Regions from separate parts of the Clostridioides sp. ES-W-0016-02 genome, predicted to be linked through region 2. Evidence: riboswitches for the same ligand, from Rfam matches in the RefSeq annotation. Region 2 holds a riboswitch; each other region holds the start of a gene.
The links. Region 2 has a riboswitch for cyclic di-GMP ahead of IC758_RS10570 (SH3 domain-containing protein). Riboswitches for the same ligand answer to the same signal wherever they lie in the genome.

Region 1 (3,665 bases), 1.1 Mb from region 2:
CACCAGGAGGACTTGAACCATTAATCTGAGCTACATTTTGTATAGTCTCCCCTACTTTTACATCTGTAAAATCTGCATCAAATGTAACCCAACCTTGTACAGGTTCACCTTCTTTTATTTGCTTAAATTCATATTTATTTACTAATCTTATAGTATTTTTTCCATCTTCAGCTTCTTTTTTAAGTTCAAGATTATCAGAGTATTTTATATTAGATATTTTTAATTTTGGATTTACTTCATCTAAAATATTTACTTGCCCTGCATCATAAACACCATAAGTTGACATGTTTATTTTATACTTAACTATTTGGTTATCATTTCCATCTAATACCTTTTTATCAACCTCTTTTTTGGCACTTATTAATCCAGAGTTCTTCTTAAAACTTATCTCATCTCTTTTATCTACTTGACTATTATTCGCATCAAGAACAGCTCTATTTGTATAACTATCTTCAATACTAATAACTTTTAATGTATATGCTATAAAGAACTTTGATTCTACTTCTTCCTCACTAAGATTAATTGTAAATCCAGTTATAACTTTTTCTACTTGCCCACTTTCATTTCTTTTTTCTTCTGTTTTATATGAAATATTATTTGCAATTTTTTCTTTACTCCAAGGAGTCCAGCCACCATTCATTGGAACTTCTACAACTCTAAAATCATGCCCAGCTTCTCCAGCAGTAGTTAATCTCATACCTTCTGGTATATTATCTGTTATAACCACATTACTTACTGGTGATTTATCATCATTTATTGAAATCTGATAGTTGATTACTTGACCTACTTGAGTAATATTTGTTGCTCCTGAATGCCCCTTAGTCAAAAGATAATCATTTCCTCTATCAAATATACTTACAATAGCATCATCTTCTTGAACTTTATTACCTGCAGATTCTAATCTAGCTATATTCTTATATTTGTTACCATGTTTTGCATTTTCATCACTAATTCTAGCCTTATACTTAACAGTATACGCTTTATCTATATCTCCAAAAGTAACTGAAATAGAATTTTCACCTTGTTCAATATTAAAATCACTTACTTCTTTTCCATTGCTTGCTACTATACTTACAGAATCTTTTATTAATGTCATTCCTTCAGGGAGTTCGTCATATAAAGTAATATCTTTTAATTCTTCTTCTTTTTCATTTACTTGTATAGTATAATTTACATCTTTATTTTTAACTGGCATAAATACAGTAGTTGACTCTCTTCCTTCAACAAGCTTCTTAAGTGTTCCTTTAGCTTCTTCAATGTCTTCTTTATCGCCAGGTTTTATTTCTATATCCACATCTCCATTTCCACTTTCTATCTTTCCAGTAGTTTCAATATGAATTTTGGCACTTGTTTCTTCATTAACTTTATTCACATATGCTTCTAATCCAATTTTTCCTTGCATTACACTTTGACCATTAGGTAATTCTCTAAATGTAAGCGTATACTCTCCATTACTCTCTGTTTTATCAAAACATTCACTTGTATAATCTAAATTAACTTTATTAAATACATCTGGAACCTTAAAAGTTATTGAGTCACCTGCTTTTATCCCTTTTGATGTTGGAGTATAAGTTAAATTAAATGTAATTTTTTTCATTGACTCTGTTTCTATTGCATCATTATTAATTTTTACGATAAATCCGTGGTCTTCATTATCTTCATTAAGTTCTTCTTCTAAAGTCTTAAGTAAATTTTCATCCTCTATCGAAGTTTGTTCTGGTTTCTTGTTTTCTTCTGGTTTCTCTCCTTCTGGAGTTTGCTCTGGCTTCTTATTTTCTTCTTGCTTATCTCCTTCTGGAGTCTGTTCTGGCTTCTTATTTTCCTCTTGTTTATCCCCTTCTGGCGTTTGCTCTGGCTTCTTATTTTCTTCTTGCTTATCTCCTTCTGGCGTTTGCTCTGGCTTCTTATTTTCTTCTTGTTTATCCCCTTCTGGAGTCTGTTCTGGTTTCTTATTTTCTTCTTGCTTATCTCCCTCTGGAGTCTGTTCTGGTTTCTTATTTTCTTCTTGTTTTCCATCTCCAGTTGGTAAATTATTTGAATTGCTTTGTATAGACCCACTGCCTTCTAATTCTGATGCATAAGATACAGATGGATATATTGTAGTAACTATCATACTTAAAATCATAATTAAACTGATTAATAATGCCTTTTTATTTCCTTTCTTCATATAGATTGCTCCCCTCTAATCTATTTACACTCTTGTAAAATTCCATAAATACCCAATATAATTTAACTTTTTTTATCAAAAAACTATACAAAAAAAGCTATGAAATAAATAAAATTTATATTCATAGCCGGTTGCACCATTGACTCTGTATACCCATAAGGTGCCCAGTAATAGGATATACTTCAACGTCTCTATAATTTTTTTATAAAAATAATTAAAAATTATTATATTCAAATTAAATACAGTTATATATCCATTATATTATGTCTATGTTTTATTGTCTATATTTTTTACATTTTTTTCCTTTATTTTTTTATCATCATTAAATAAAATCCTTGTCTACAACAATTACACAATTATAATCAGGATTCATCTCCTTAACTAGTTTTGTTATATCTGCTTTTAGATCTTCTTCTGACATACCTTTAGAAAATTCAGAAGGATTAACTACTATATCAAAGACTAAATTCTTCTTACTTCCTTTTCCAACTATCCTAAAATCATGCATAGATTTTATAAGGCTGTTTTTCTTAAGTATTTCTTCAAGTTCTCTTTTTGATGATATAACCTCTTCATCATCAAGGCATATAGGGTCCATATGAATTACCAAATATATATCCAACTTTTCAGATATTTCTCTCTCAGCAGTATCTATAATTTCATGAATTTCCATTATATCTATATTCGCTGGAATTTCTGCATGTATAGATGCAATGCATCTTCCAACTCCATAATTATGGATTATTAAATCATGTGTACCTATTATATGTTCATAAGATAATAATAATTCTAAAATAGATTTGACCATTTCTTCATCTGGAGCTTCCCCAAGAAGAGGATTTATAGTATCTTTTACAAGAGAAAATCCTGCATAAAGTATTACTAATGATACTACAATACCTACATATCCATCTATAGGTAAATCAGTAAATCTAGCCAAAATAAAAGATATAACTACACAACTTGATGTAAATACATCTCCCAAAGCATCCAATGACACTGCTTTTAATGCTGATGAATTAATTTTATTTCCCATAAATTTATTAAAGCGACTCAACCATATTTTAACCATTATAGATGCAATTAAAAGTATCAGTGGTACTAATTCAAACTTTATAGGAACTGGATTTGTTATTCTTTCTATAGACGATTTCACAAATTGAAGTCCAACCAACATAACCATAAAAGCTACTATTAATGCTGATAGATATTCTATTCTACCATGCCCAAAAGGATGTTCTTTGTCAGCTGGTTTACTTGCTAGTTTAAACCCTATCATAGTTATTGCTGAAGATGCCATATCAGAAAGATTATTAAACGCATCAGCCATTATAGCTATACTTGATGTAAGTACACCTATAGAAACCTTTACTATAAATAAAACTAAATTAGATATTATGCCTACTATTCCTGCTACATAACCATACTTATTTCTAACAACTTTATCTTGAACATTCTCACTATCTTTGATAAATGTTTTGACTAGGATTTTTGAGAA
Region 2 (3,665 bases):
CAAAGCAGAGTAAGCTATAAATGGTAAATCTTCCAGTTACTTCATTTAATCCTAAAAAGAGATTAACATTTGTTATTTTGCTTTTGTACAGTTTTATATTATATCTGTTTTGTTTAGTGGTCATTGAAGTACCTGTTTTTAATGCTTCTACTGCTGATATTTTATTAAATCTTTTGAGTATTAGATTACAAAAGAATATAACTGCTATAAATACAATAACTGCACCAATTAATGGGATAAAGACACTAAAAGTATTTTTTTCTACTGTACCCATATAAAGATTGATATTCTCTGTAAAAAAAGTTCCAATAAATAATGAGGTTATATAACCAAAAAAACTTGCTAAAGATGCAATCAATAGATATTTTGCAAGATACAACTTTCGGATATTAACACTTTGGATACCAATTGCTTTCATAACACCAATTTCACGATAATCTTCTTCAATAGTTGTAATTAGTGTAAATCGTAAGCATAAAGTAGAAATTATAATAAGTAGAATACTAATTAATATAATAATTGCAACTAAAATTCCATCAGATAATGCATTTAGTACTTGATAAAGAGAATAAGTTATTGATGTTCCTGTTTGTGGAAGATTAGTTGATTGATATAACGTTTCAAATTCACTAATTTTATTTATATCATTTAATAGAAATTCAATAAGGTACTCACTTTCACCTAAGTTAGCATGTAAAGTATTCCAATCATCATTACTGATTAAGAAACGCTTTGAAGTAACAAGGGAAGGGTTCATTTGTACATCACGCACAAAGTCTTTTATTGTAAATTCCATGAAGAAATCACCATTGGCTATTTGTATCTTATCTCCAATATTTAAATTATTTTGTTTCATGTAATAGACAGGAACCCCTATTTCTCCATTTTCTACTTTTAATATAGCATTATTCATGTCTAACAAAAAATCGAACTTACTATTTTGCCTCACAAAACTATTTTCTAAAACACTGTCAGATTGGCTTTTTTTCTCATTTCCTAGAAAAATATTTCTTCCATTGATATTTAGAAGTTCAACCGTTTGTTGTTCTTTTACAGACGGAGTTGAAGATGTAAATTCATTGATTAATTTTTGGTTTAATTCTCCAGAATACATTTGAACATAGTGAGGTGCATGAGATTGTCTAAACAAGGAAGACATAGAACTAGTAAGTTCTATAATGATATTTGTAGCACTAGATACCAACATAGCTGCCAGGAAAATAAATATGAATAATGTGGCTGTTACTACTTTATTTCTTGCTAAATCTTTTTGTAATATTCTTTTTAACATATTTCATCCTCGTTTCTTAAAAATTTTAAAAAATTAAAAATAGCATAAGTATAGCAATGTAAATAACTAAAGTAAGTGAACTGAGTTGAATATAAAAAAACTCAAGAAAGTGTATCATAAGTGATTTTTTTATTAATGTTATATATTGATAAGAGATAACAATAGTTACCACTATTTTCATTAAAATTTTTATTAGTTAGTCTTTATGTACTTTCATAATCATACAAATATATGTAGATTTTATACTTATATCTATTCTATAGACTGACCGTCGGTTTATATTAATGATACAGTGATATACCTTTTTTGTCAAGTAAGCTTTAAAAAATTATGATACCTAAATAGTGTTCAATAATCAAAAAAGAGATATAAGGTATAAGAACCTGTATGAATACACACAAACTTTTTTGTTAATATATATTTATAAAAGTTCCTGTATTAAAGATATAAGAAATTATGAATTTGTCTTTATATCTTCATATTCTTAATATAGAAAAAAGTTTGTTATAAAAAATTATATGTTAGGTAAATTACTATTTTATAGATGATTCATAGAGAATAATACTTTATTTAGTAATATAAAGATATTTTTTATTTATTATTAATTAAAAATTGAATTTATATTTAATTAATATAAAATTTGAGGGAATATTATTTTGTAAATATTTAATTTGTGTTATTATTCAGATATAGGCAATATTAGATAAATCTAATGACGCAAAGCTATAGGGACTAAAATCTTTATATAATAAAGGTCATGTCAGCCAGTTGCCAAAAAGATAATAATTCTTTTTGTTAAATTTATTTTTTAAGAGTTAGGTATTTTTAATAACTTAAAATTTGGCAAGAGGAGGATTTTAAATGATATCTGAATTAATGTTAAAAAACTTTGATGAATCTAACATCAATTTTAAGACTAAGATTAAATTGAATTTAAGAGAGAAACCAGATATAAACAGTATGAAATTAAAAAGCATACCAGAAGGAAAAATGGTTAAGTTAAATTGTGTAAATGGAAAATGGGCAGAAGTTGAAAGTAATTATGACAAAGGTTGGTTACTATATAAATATTTAGAGAAATTGAGCAATGCTAAAAGTAATAATATTCTAGAAAACAGAAAAAGAAATTACATAGGAAATATAAAAACTAATGGTTTAAATCTAGAATTAAGAAATGACAGAACAACAGATTCAAAAATAATAACTACAATTCCTGATGGTTTTAAAGTTGAAGTCTGTTATAGTGTTGGAAAATGGACAAGAATCAATATTCACAAAAATGGGAAAAGATATTCTGGATATGTATATAGTCAGTATGTAGAAGAATATTCGACTTTGACATAATCATATATAATAAACTTTATAAAAAAGAATCCTAATAAATGCAAGATGTCATTCATAAGGGTATATGAAAATATATTGAGAAAAAAGTTTTATACAATAGTTAAAGGTAATAACTAAAAATGAATATAATATAGATAGGCACTTCATATGAGGTGCCCTTTCTATATCTATGAAAGAAGAGTAAATAAAATAAATACAAAACAGTAAACTATGAATTATATGTGGAAAGCCATTATCTACAGTTTTTGCTTAACCCTTACAAACAGTTAATAATTTTTTTGTTCCAGAAATTTCTGCTAATACTATATCTATCATACGTTTTACATTAGCAACATGAAATTCACTAACTTCTTTTTCCCAATCATCATCTTTTTGCTTAATCCCTGTTAGATATTGATTTAAAACTTCTAATCGTTTTTCTAAAAGCTTCTTTCTTTCTTCTTTTCCTAGGCATTCAATAAAGAATGCTGTAATAGAAAAAATATTAGTGTCATAATCGAATTTTAAAATAGAACTTCTCAAAGTATCGTGAAATTCTATACTTCCTTTTTCTGTGATTGTGTAAACCGTTTTGTCTGGCATATTACCATCCTTTTTAACAGTACCTAAAATCAATCCTCTTTTTTCTAAAGTCTTAATTGTAGTATATACGGTTGAGTCTGCGATATTAAACCAGTACTTTACATTCATGTATTCTAGCACTTTTATAATTTCATAGGCATTAAGAGGCTTTTCATTTATTAGACCTAAAAGCATTGTTGCTGGTTTTGATAACATTATAATTCACTCTCCTTTGTAATATTTATTATTACATAATTATATATATATTAGTTTTATATTAAACTACTACTATTATCTAGCAGTATTATTGTATCATGGAATTTTAATGAAAGAAAGTATGAATATAGATTATGTTACAAATTAATAAATGTATAAAGTTTAAATTAATTATTTCAAAAATTTAAGTAATAAAAACTGATTTATAAGTTTAATTTTCTACTTAATCCATTTAGGAAGGAATATAAGAGAC
Region 3 (3,665 bases), 1.8 Mb from region 2:
GACGTGAAATCGCTCCGACTGCTGTATTTGCATGTAATGTACTTAAAACTAAATGTCCTGTAAGAGAAGCTCTAATTGCTATTTCAGCAGTTTCTGTATCTCTTATCTCTCCAACCATTATTATATCTGGGTCTTGACGCATAAAGGCTCTAAGCCCACTGGCAAAAGTAAGTCCTGCCTTCTCATTTATTTGAGATTGATTTACACCAGGTAGTTCATACTCTATAGGGTCTTCTATCGTTAATAAATTTCTATTTTCCGTATTCAATTGATTTAGCATTGAATATAATGTAGTAGTTTTTCCACTTCCAGTAGGTCCAACTACCAATATAAGCCCATAAGGAGTATTTATTAACTCATCATATATCTTAGAGCCATGTTCATCTATTCCTAGTACTTCTTTACTTACCATAAAATTACTCTTATCAAGTACTCTCATTGCTATTTTTTCATCCCTATTAGTAGGCATTGTAGAAACCCTAAAATCTATAGGTTTATTATCTACTTTTAAATATATTCTACCATCTTGTGGAATCCGCTTTTCAGATATATTTATATCTGACATTATTTTTATACGACTTATTACCGCTTTGTATGGAGCAGAGTTCATTCTCATATATTCTCTTAACATTCCATCTATTCTAAATCTAACACGCATGTAATTTTCGCTTTGTTCTATATGTATATCACTGGCCTCCATTCTAACAGCATTTTCTAGTATATTATTTACTAGTCTTACTATTGGAGCAGCATTTACATCCTCTTCAAGGATTACTGTTTCTCTAATTCCACCAGTCTTGTTTTTGTTGTATTCAGTCATTGCTTTATTTATTTCTGAATGTGCATAAGCATGACCTATTGCTTTGTTTATATCTTCTGCACTTGATATAAATATTTCGACATCTTTACCTGACATACGTCTTACATCTTGAACTGCTTCTCTGTCTTGTGGGTCTGACATGGCTAGACATATCTTGTCTCCATCGATTTTGAATGGAAATATCGCATATCTTTTACATATATTTTCTGGAACCATTTTTGTAGCTAATGTGTCTATTTCTGTTCCTTCTAAAAATACACTTTCTATATCCAAAAGTTCTTTTAATACACTTATTAATAAGTTACTATCTATAAGACCTTCTTGTACTAGAAATTCTCCTAGTCTTTTTCCACTGTTTTTTTGTTCTGATAATGCCCATTTAAGCTGGTCTTCTGTTATGTATCCTTTTTCAACCAGTTTGTCTCCTATTCTAACTTTTTTAGCCACAGATTTCACTCCTTTACTATCTCAATTATATCATCATTTGTGATTGGACATTAAAGAAAATAGTATAAAAGACAGGAAGATTTTCTTCCTGCCTTTTTCATTAAATTTATAATTAAACTTAAATATAATCAAATAATAAATATATTATTTACTATTAATTACCACTACTACCATTATCCTCTAAATTATCTATAAGAATGATGTATATATCACCTTTATCTAAAGCACTAGTTAACTTACTAGAAAGATTTTCATCTGTATAAACCTTATCTTCCCCTATATCAGATACTAGTTTGTTCGCTTGTTCTTTTGTTATTGTTGCGCCATCTATCAATAATGCTAATTTTTTATTATTACTAACTTTAACTAAATCATAAGTTCCACCAATATCAGAATTTTCTATATCAGATTCCAAGTATGATTTTAAGTGCGTTTTTATATCTGTAGGTAATGTGTTAGTATCTGCATAATAAGACAATGCTGCACTTTTAACTGAACTATAATCAGACTCAACACTTGCTACCTTAGCTTTGTTTATATTACTAAATAAAGCTGGAACTGCCACTACTGCTAATATACCTATAATTGCAATTACTACCAATAATTCCACTAAAGTGAAACCTTTTTTATTCTTTCTTAACTTCATTTTTATTCCCCCTCAATTTTTTTAATTAATACTTAATTATAATATATCTGGTTAAAAATCTAAGTAAAATTATTTACACGTACTAACCAGATTTATTTCTAGCATATAACCATTTTTTTGAACAAAAAAAACTATGAAAATAAAAGTATCATAAATACAATTTCATAGCCGGTTGCACCACTAACTCAATATGTTCCAAGGTGCCCACATTACAGAACATACATCAACGTTTCTATTTTATTAAATTTAGAATGATATATAACTCATAATAGAGATACATATCCACTTATATTATATAATAGTTACCACATTTTAGCAATACAGTTTATATTATTTATATATACCAAACTTTAACATATTCAAACATAATTTCCGAAAGTAATTATACTATACAAAAAAAGAAACATCTCCCTACAATTATCATATATCGTAAGGAGATATTTATAAATTATCATTTAGTTTTATCATTGTCATTTCCATCCTTTGCTAATATTTATTTGAAAGCTAAAAGCTATTACAATATAGTATTTTATTAAAAACATCTATATATAAACATTCTATATTCTTGCAGTTATGATTCAGCCACAATCACTATATAAATGAAACTCTTCATCTATATATATGCTTATCGTACAAAATTACTTTCTTTACAGTAACTTTATATAATCCAGAACCCTCTCACAAACACTAAAGATATAGAATAGATACTATTTTCAATTCTTATAAATAAACTTTCAATAGATTTTTATATTTACTTTAGATTGTGGCTGAATCAATTAATTATTAGGGGTTCATCTTCAATCCTTCCCATTGGAAACACCTCTTTCTTTAATTTATATTTACATAATACTACATAATTCAAACTTTTTCAATGATTTTTCCAAATATTTTTTATATTCGTAATATTCATAATTTTATATTTTTTATTAAATTTAGTTTTTAATTACTTATCCACATGTTTTACAAGAAACATTTACTTTTATATACACACATACAACTCCAATAAATTATACTAATACATAAATTAGATATTAAAAAAGAGTTGCTTAAAAACTTACTTTAAGCAACTCTTATAAATCTAATTAATTAAAATAATTTACTTACTGATTCATTAGAGAATATCATTCTTATAGCATCTCCAAATAAAGGAGCTACTGTTTTTATTTTTATCTTATCTATTCTTTTTTCTTCAGGAAGTTGTATAGTATCAAGAACTATTAACTCACTTATTTCTGAATTAGAAATTCTTTCAATAGCTGGTCCTGATAATACACCATGAGTACAACAAGCATAAACATCTTTTGCTCCAAACTCTTTAAGCGCATTTGCAGCATTAACGATTGTTCCAGCTGTATCTATCATATCATCTAATAGTATAACATTTTTACCTTTAACATCACCTATTAAGTTCATAACTTCACATACATTAGCTTTTGGTCTTCTCTTATCTATTATCGCTATTGGAACTTCTCCATTTAAAGTATTAGCAAACTTTCTTGATCTAGTAACACTTCCTAAATCTGGAGATACTACTACTAAATCTTCTATTTTCTTTTCATTGAAGTAATCTGCTAATATTGTTCCACCTAATAAGTGGTCTAGTGGTATATCAAAGTATCCTTGTATTTGAGCTGCATGTAAATCCATTGTTAATACTCTGTCTGCTCCAGCAGCAGTTATTAAGTTTGCAACTAATTTAGCAGTGATTGGATCTCTTGCCTTAGCTTTTCTATCTTGTCTTGCATATCCATA
Region 4 (3,665 bases), 1.1 Mb from region 2:
TTTGTATCTGGAACAACTTGAAATTCTATTATACTGTCTGGACTAAATTGTATAGGCTTATAGTTTGAGTCTACATTTTCTGGGACTCCATCTAAGTTTTCTGCTGTTGCCTCTTTATATCCACTAGCCCAATCTCCATTTAAAGACTGTATGCTCACTCTATATAATCCATATGCTTGTATATCTCTTACATCTATAGTGTTTTTACTCGTTTGTAATTTTTTAGTCGATAGTACTTTTCCTTTACTGTCAATCGTATCTAATACAAGTTCATATGCAGATACATTTACTTCATTATTCCAATAAAAAGATACTTTTTCGTTTCCAACAGCAGTACTAGTCGATATTTTATTGATTTTAGGTATATTCATATCTGGTTTTGGTATTTCTTTATAAACATTATTTAAAAATTCAACTTTAGATATTTCTGCAAGATTTCTATCATTTGCTGTTGTAGCTGTTATTTTTATTGTTATCTTTTTTACTGCTACTTGTTTACCAAGATTTATTACTATATCACTATTTTGAACTTCTGCATATGTTTCTACTGCTGACCTACCATATGTAGATGTTGTAGAATTATCATCTTTGCTGATATTGTCTTCTTGTTTTGATGTATCTTTGTCTGAATCAGACTTATCTGTTGATGAATTTTCTTTATCGTTGTTTTCTTTATCAGTTGTATTTGAATCTTCTTTATCATTTTTTTCTTCTTGATTATTGTCTAAATTATTGTCAGACTGCTCTATATTTTCATCTTTATTATTTGTTTCTTCTTGCTCATTATTTACTTCCTCTTGCTTCTGCTCTTCTTTTAAAGTTTCTACATATTCTTTATTTTCATAAGGAATCTGTTGAACATTACCATCTTTATCTGTAACTTCAACTATTCCTTTTGCTGGAGCATTCCCTTCAGGTGCTTTTATATTTATGACTTCCATATCAAGTGCTTCTGATAAAGCTATATCCATTACTGCTGGTTTTTCTTCTGATATCTTATCATCTGCATTTGCTGGAGATATTTTAACTCCACTATTATCTCCACTGAATAAATCCTCTACAGTACCTTGAATATTTGTATCACTGTTTTTTTCTAATGTTACTTTACTTGTATCTACTATAGGATTGGTAGATACTATACTCTCTAGGCTTTTTTCATCTTCACTTTGCCCTAAATTTTTCTGAACATAGTCTAAGTCAGCAATATCTACCTTTCCATCTCTATTTAAATCATATTCACTTTTATTTGAGTTTATATTTTTCAATACATCCTCATAATCCTTCTTATCAACTTTCCCATCATTATTCACATCACCCATCAAGAATAGTTCATAGTTTAGAGGTTTATTTTTATCATCTACACTTGCTCTATTACTTAACAAAACTCTTTGTGAATAACTTGATATATCAATGTCCTTAATTTCCTTACTCTTGAATCCTCCTCCAGAGACTTCTACATTGTATTTTCCAACAGGTAAATTATTAAATACAATATTATAATATGATATATTTTCATCTTTATTTTTTATTTCACTTCTACTTGCAGATAGTTTTTTTATAGTATACTCTATGTTATCTGCCCCAATATTTAATGTTCCTGAATCTTTTTCTCCAAGCTTTATTATTCCACTGTTATTACTATCATCTTTTAATTCCAATTGTGTATTAGTTATACTTTCTGATTCATTATTTTTTATTGGAAGTGAAAAATTTAAATCTACTTCAAGATTCCCCTTTAACTTCTCTGTAACTGATTTTTCAACTGCCCTTAACTTCCCCTCTAAGATAGGTTCTGCAAAAACGTTTAGTGGTGCACTACACATTGATACTGCTAGTACACAAGATATTGCTTTTTTCATGAAACAACAATCCTCCCTCAATAAATTTCTAATTTCTCATGAATTTAAATACTATAGTTTCAGACAATAAAAAAAGACACTCAAAGAGAATCTTAATTATAAAATAAAAAGACTTTACTCTTTTTAGCAACTGGCTGATATGGCTTTAAAAGCTTTAACCCCTATAGTTTTGCGTCATTAAGTTTCCCTAATTTTGCCATTTAATTTTCACTACTTTCTTACCCATTTTATACCATATTTAAACTTTTTGATACAATTTTTTCACTAAATTTTTAAAAAAATAACATTTATATTATTGTATTAATATAAATGTTATTTTCCATTATAATTTTATTATTTATATATTATTTTCTCACAGCTATCATTTTGTGTGTAGTTACATTTTGTAAGATGCCTAAATCATAACAAATATTTATTCTTTATATCTTCCATAAAACTCATGTGTTGCGTATATAGTCTTATCCCCCGTTATGGCTATTCCAAATCCCATTATTTCATATCCTTTATGTAGCATATTGGTACCTTCTTCAGGATTTGTCTTCCACTCATTGAAAATAAAATTTCCTATATCATCTGCATCTCTATTTGTATAAACGGGTTTATCTGGAATTTTATATTTAATTATATTTTCACCTTGAACTGCAACATATCCAGATTTAATCTCACTCCAATCTAAGTACTTTAGAAAAGTAGAGTATGAGTTTTTGCCATTTATTGTGTGAGATAAAGTCTTCTTATTTGCCATTAAATTAGACCAATCATTTGCTAATCCCTCTAATCTACTTGCTACAGATAACTCTTTTACTCCGTTTTCTTTTCTATATTGTCTTATATGAGCATACACTTTTCCCTTTATTCTGTCCTTAAATGCTCTATCATTTGGATTATAATATAGTCCTTGTTGATTTGGAGAAGCTTGATTTATACACTGTTTGATTACATTCTGATTTATCCCTCCAAGTACTGTAAGTTTATCTGCTCCACTTAAAACACTCTTATTGCTACCATTTTCCACTAATACTACAGGAGCATTTTTTGCTATTGTAGAAGCAACTAATGCATCCGTTAATTGTAGACCCTTGCTTAAGTAAAACTCTTTACTGTTTTTATAAAACTCTTGTATAACTCTCTTATTGGTGTCAAATCTATCTGTTCCACCTAACCTAACAGAATTTGTACTTTTGACCAATTCATCACTTATTATTTCACTAGTACCAAGTGCATAACTCTTTAATCCTGTAGTATCAAACCCTACACTATTTCCATCTGTAAGTATTATAGGTACTCCATCTCTTGCCGCTACTGGTGATGCACTTATCGCATCTGCTTCTCCTGTGACTCCATTAGCTATAATTACCTTATCAATAGGCTTGATTTCTTTAATTTTCTCAGCTATTTTTACGCTCGTATCAAATCTATTTTCACCAAATATTCTTTGTACAACCTTCTTTTTAGAAAGTAATTGATTTTCAATATTTTTACTTATTGTCGATTCTGAACCTATTATATATACAGTGTTTGCTTTGTTCAGTCTTTCCATAGTAGTACTTGGAATTTGATTTTGTTTTGTCATTAAAATAGGCGCATTTAAAGCTCCAGCTAAACCACTTGCACTAAGACCATCTGCCAAGCTATTATCTGAATTAATTAGTATTGCTGTATTATAGCTTTGTTTATCTGCTATTTTTGCTGCTGTTTCATACCTGTCATTACCTTTTATTTGTTCAACGGATGTCAACGCATTTACTATAGGAGTATTTACCATTACTAAAGATAGTGTAAGTCCTATAGCTAATATCTTTTTAC

Region 1: linked by a shared signal. The riboswitch ahead of IC758_RS15475 (SrtB-anchored collagen-binding adhesin) and the one ahead of IC758_RS10570 (SH3 domain-containing protein) in region 2 are both predicted to bind cyclic di-GMP.
Region 3: linked by a shared signal. The riboswitch ahead of IC758_RS18565 (type II secretion system protein) and the one ahead of IC758_RS10570 (SH3 domain-containing protein) in region 2 are both predicted to bind cyclic di-GMP.
Region 4: linked by a shared signal. The riboswitch ahead of IC758_RS15280 (M60 family metallopeptidase) and the one ahead of IC758_RS10570 (SH3 domain-containing protein) in region 2 are both predicted to bind cyclic di-GMP.

The regions. Positions count from the first base shown of each region.
Region 1 covers NZ_CP061361.1:3,298,878-3,302,542, forward strand. The annotation lists gene IC758_RS15475 (SrtB-anchored collagen-binding adhesin) at 1-2,167, opposite strand, end outside; cyclic di-GMP riboswitch class II at 2,284-2,369, opposite strand; gene IC758_RS15480 (cation diffusion facilitator family transporter) at 2,490-3,665, opposite strand, start outside.
Region 2 covers NZ_CP061361.1:2,165,239-2,168,903, reverse strand. The annotation lists gene IC758_RS10575 (FtsX-like permease family protein) at 1-1,291, opposite strand, end outside; cyclic di-GMP riboswitch class I at 1,974-2,067, shown strand; gene IC758_RS10570 (SH3 domain-containing protein) at 2,153-2,635, shown strand; gene IC758_RS10565 (PadR family transcriptional regulator) at 2,885-3,412, opposite strand.
Region 3 covers NZ_CP061361.1:4,008,028-4,011,692, forward strand. The annotation lists gene IC758_RS18560 (GspE/PulE family protein) at 1-1,267, opposite strand, end outside; gene IC758_RS18565 (type II secretion system protein) at 1,422-1,913, opposite strand; cyclic di-GMP riboswitch class II at 2,071-2,156, opposite strand; gene IC758_RS18570 (ribose-phosphate diphosphokinase) at 3,000-3,665, opposite strand, start outside.
Region 4 covers NZ_CP061361.1:3,255,307-3,258,971, forward strand. The annotation lists gene IC758_RS15280 (M60 family metallopeptidase) at 1-1,859, opposite strand, end outside; cyclic di-GMP riboswitch class I at 1,982-2,067, opposite strand; gene IC758_RS15285 (cell wall-binding protein Cwp9) at 2,272-3,665, opposite strand, start outside.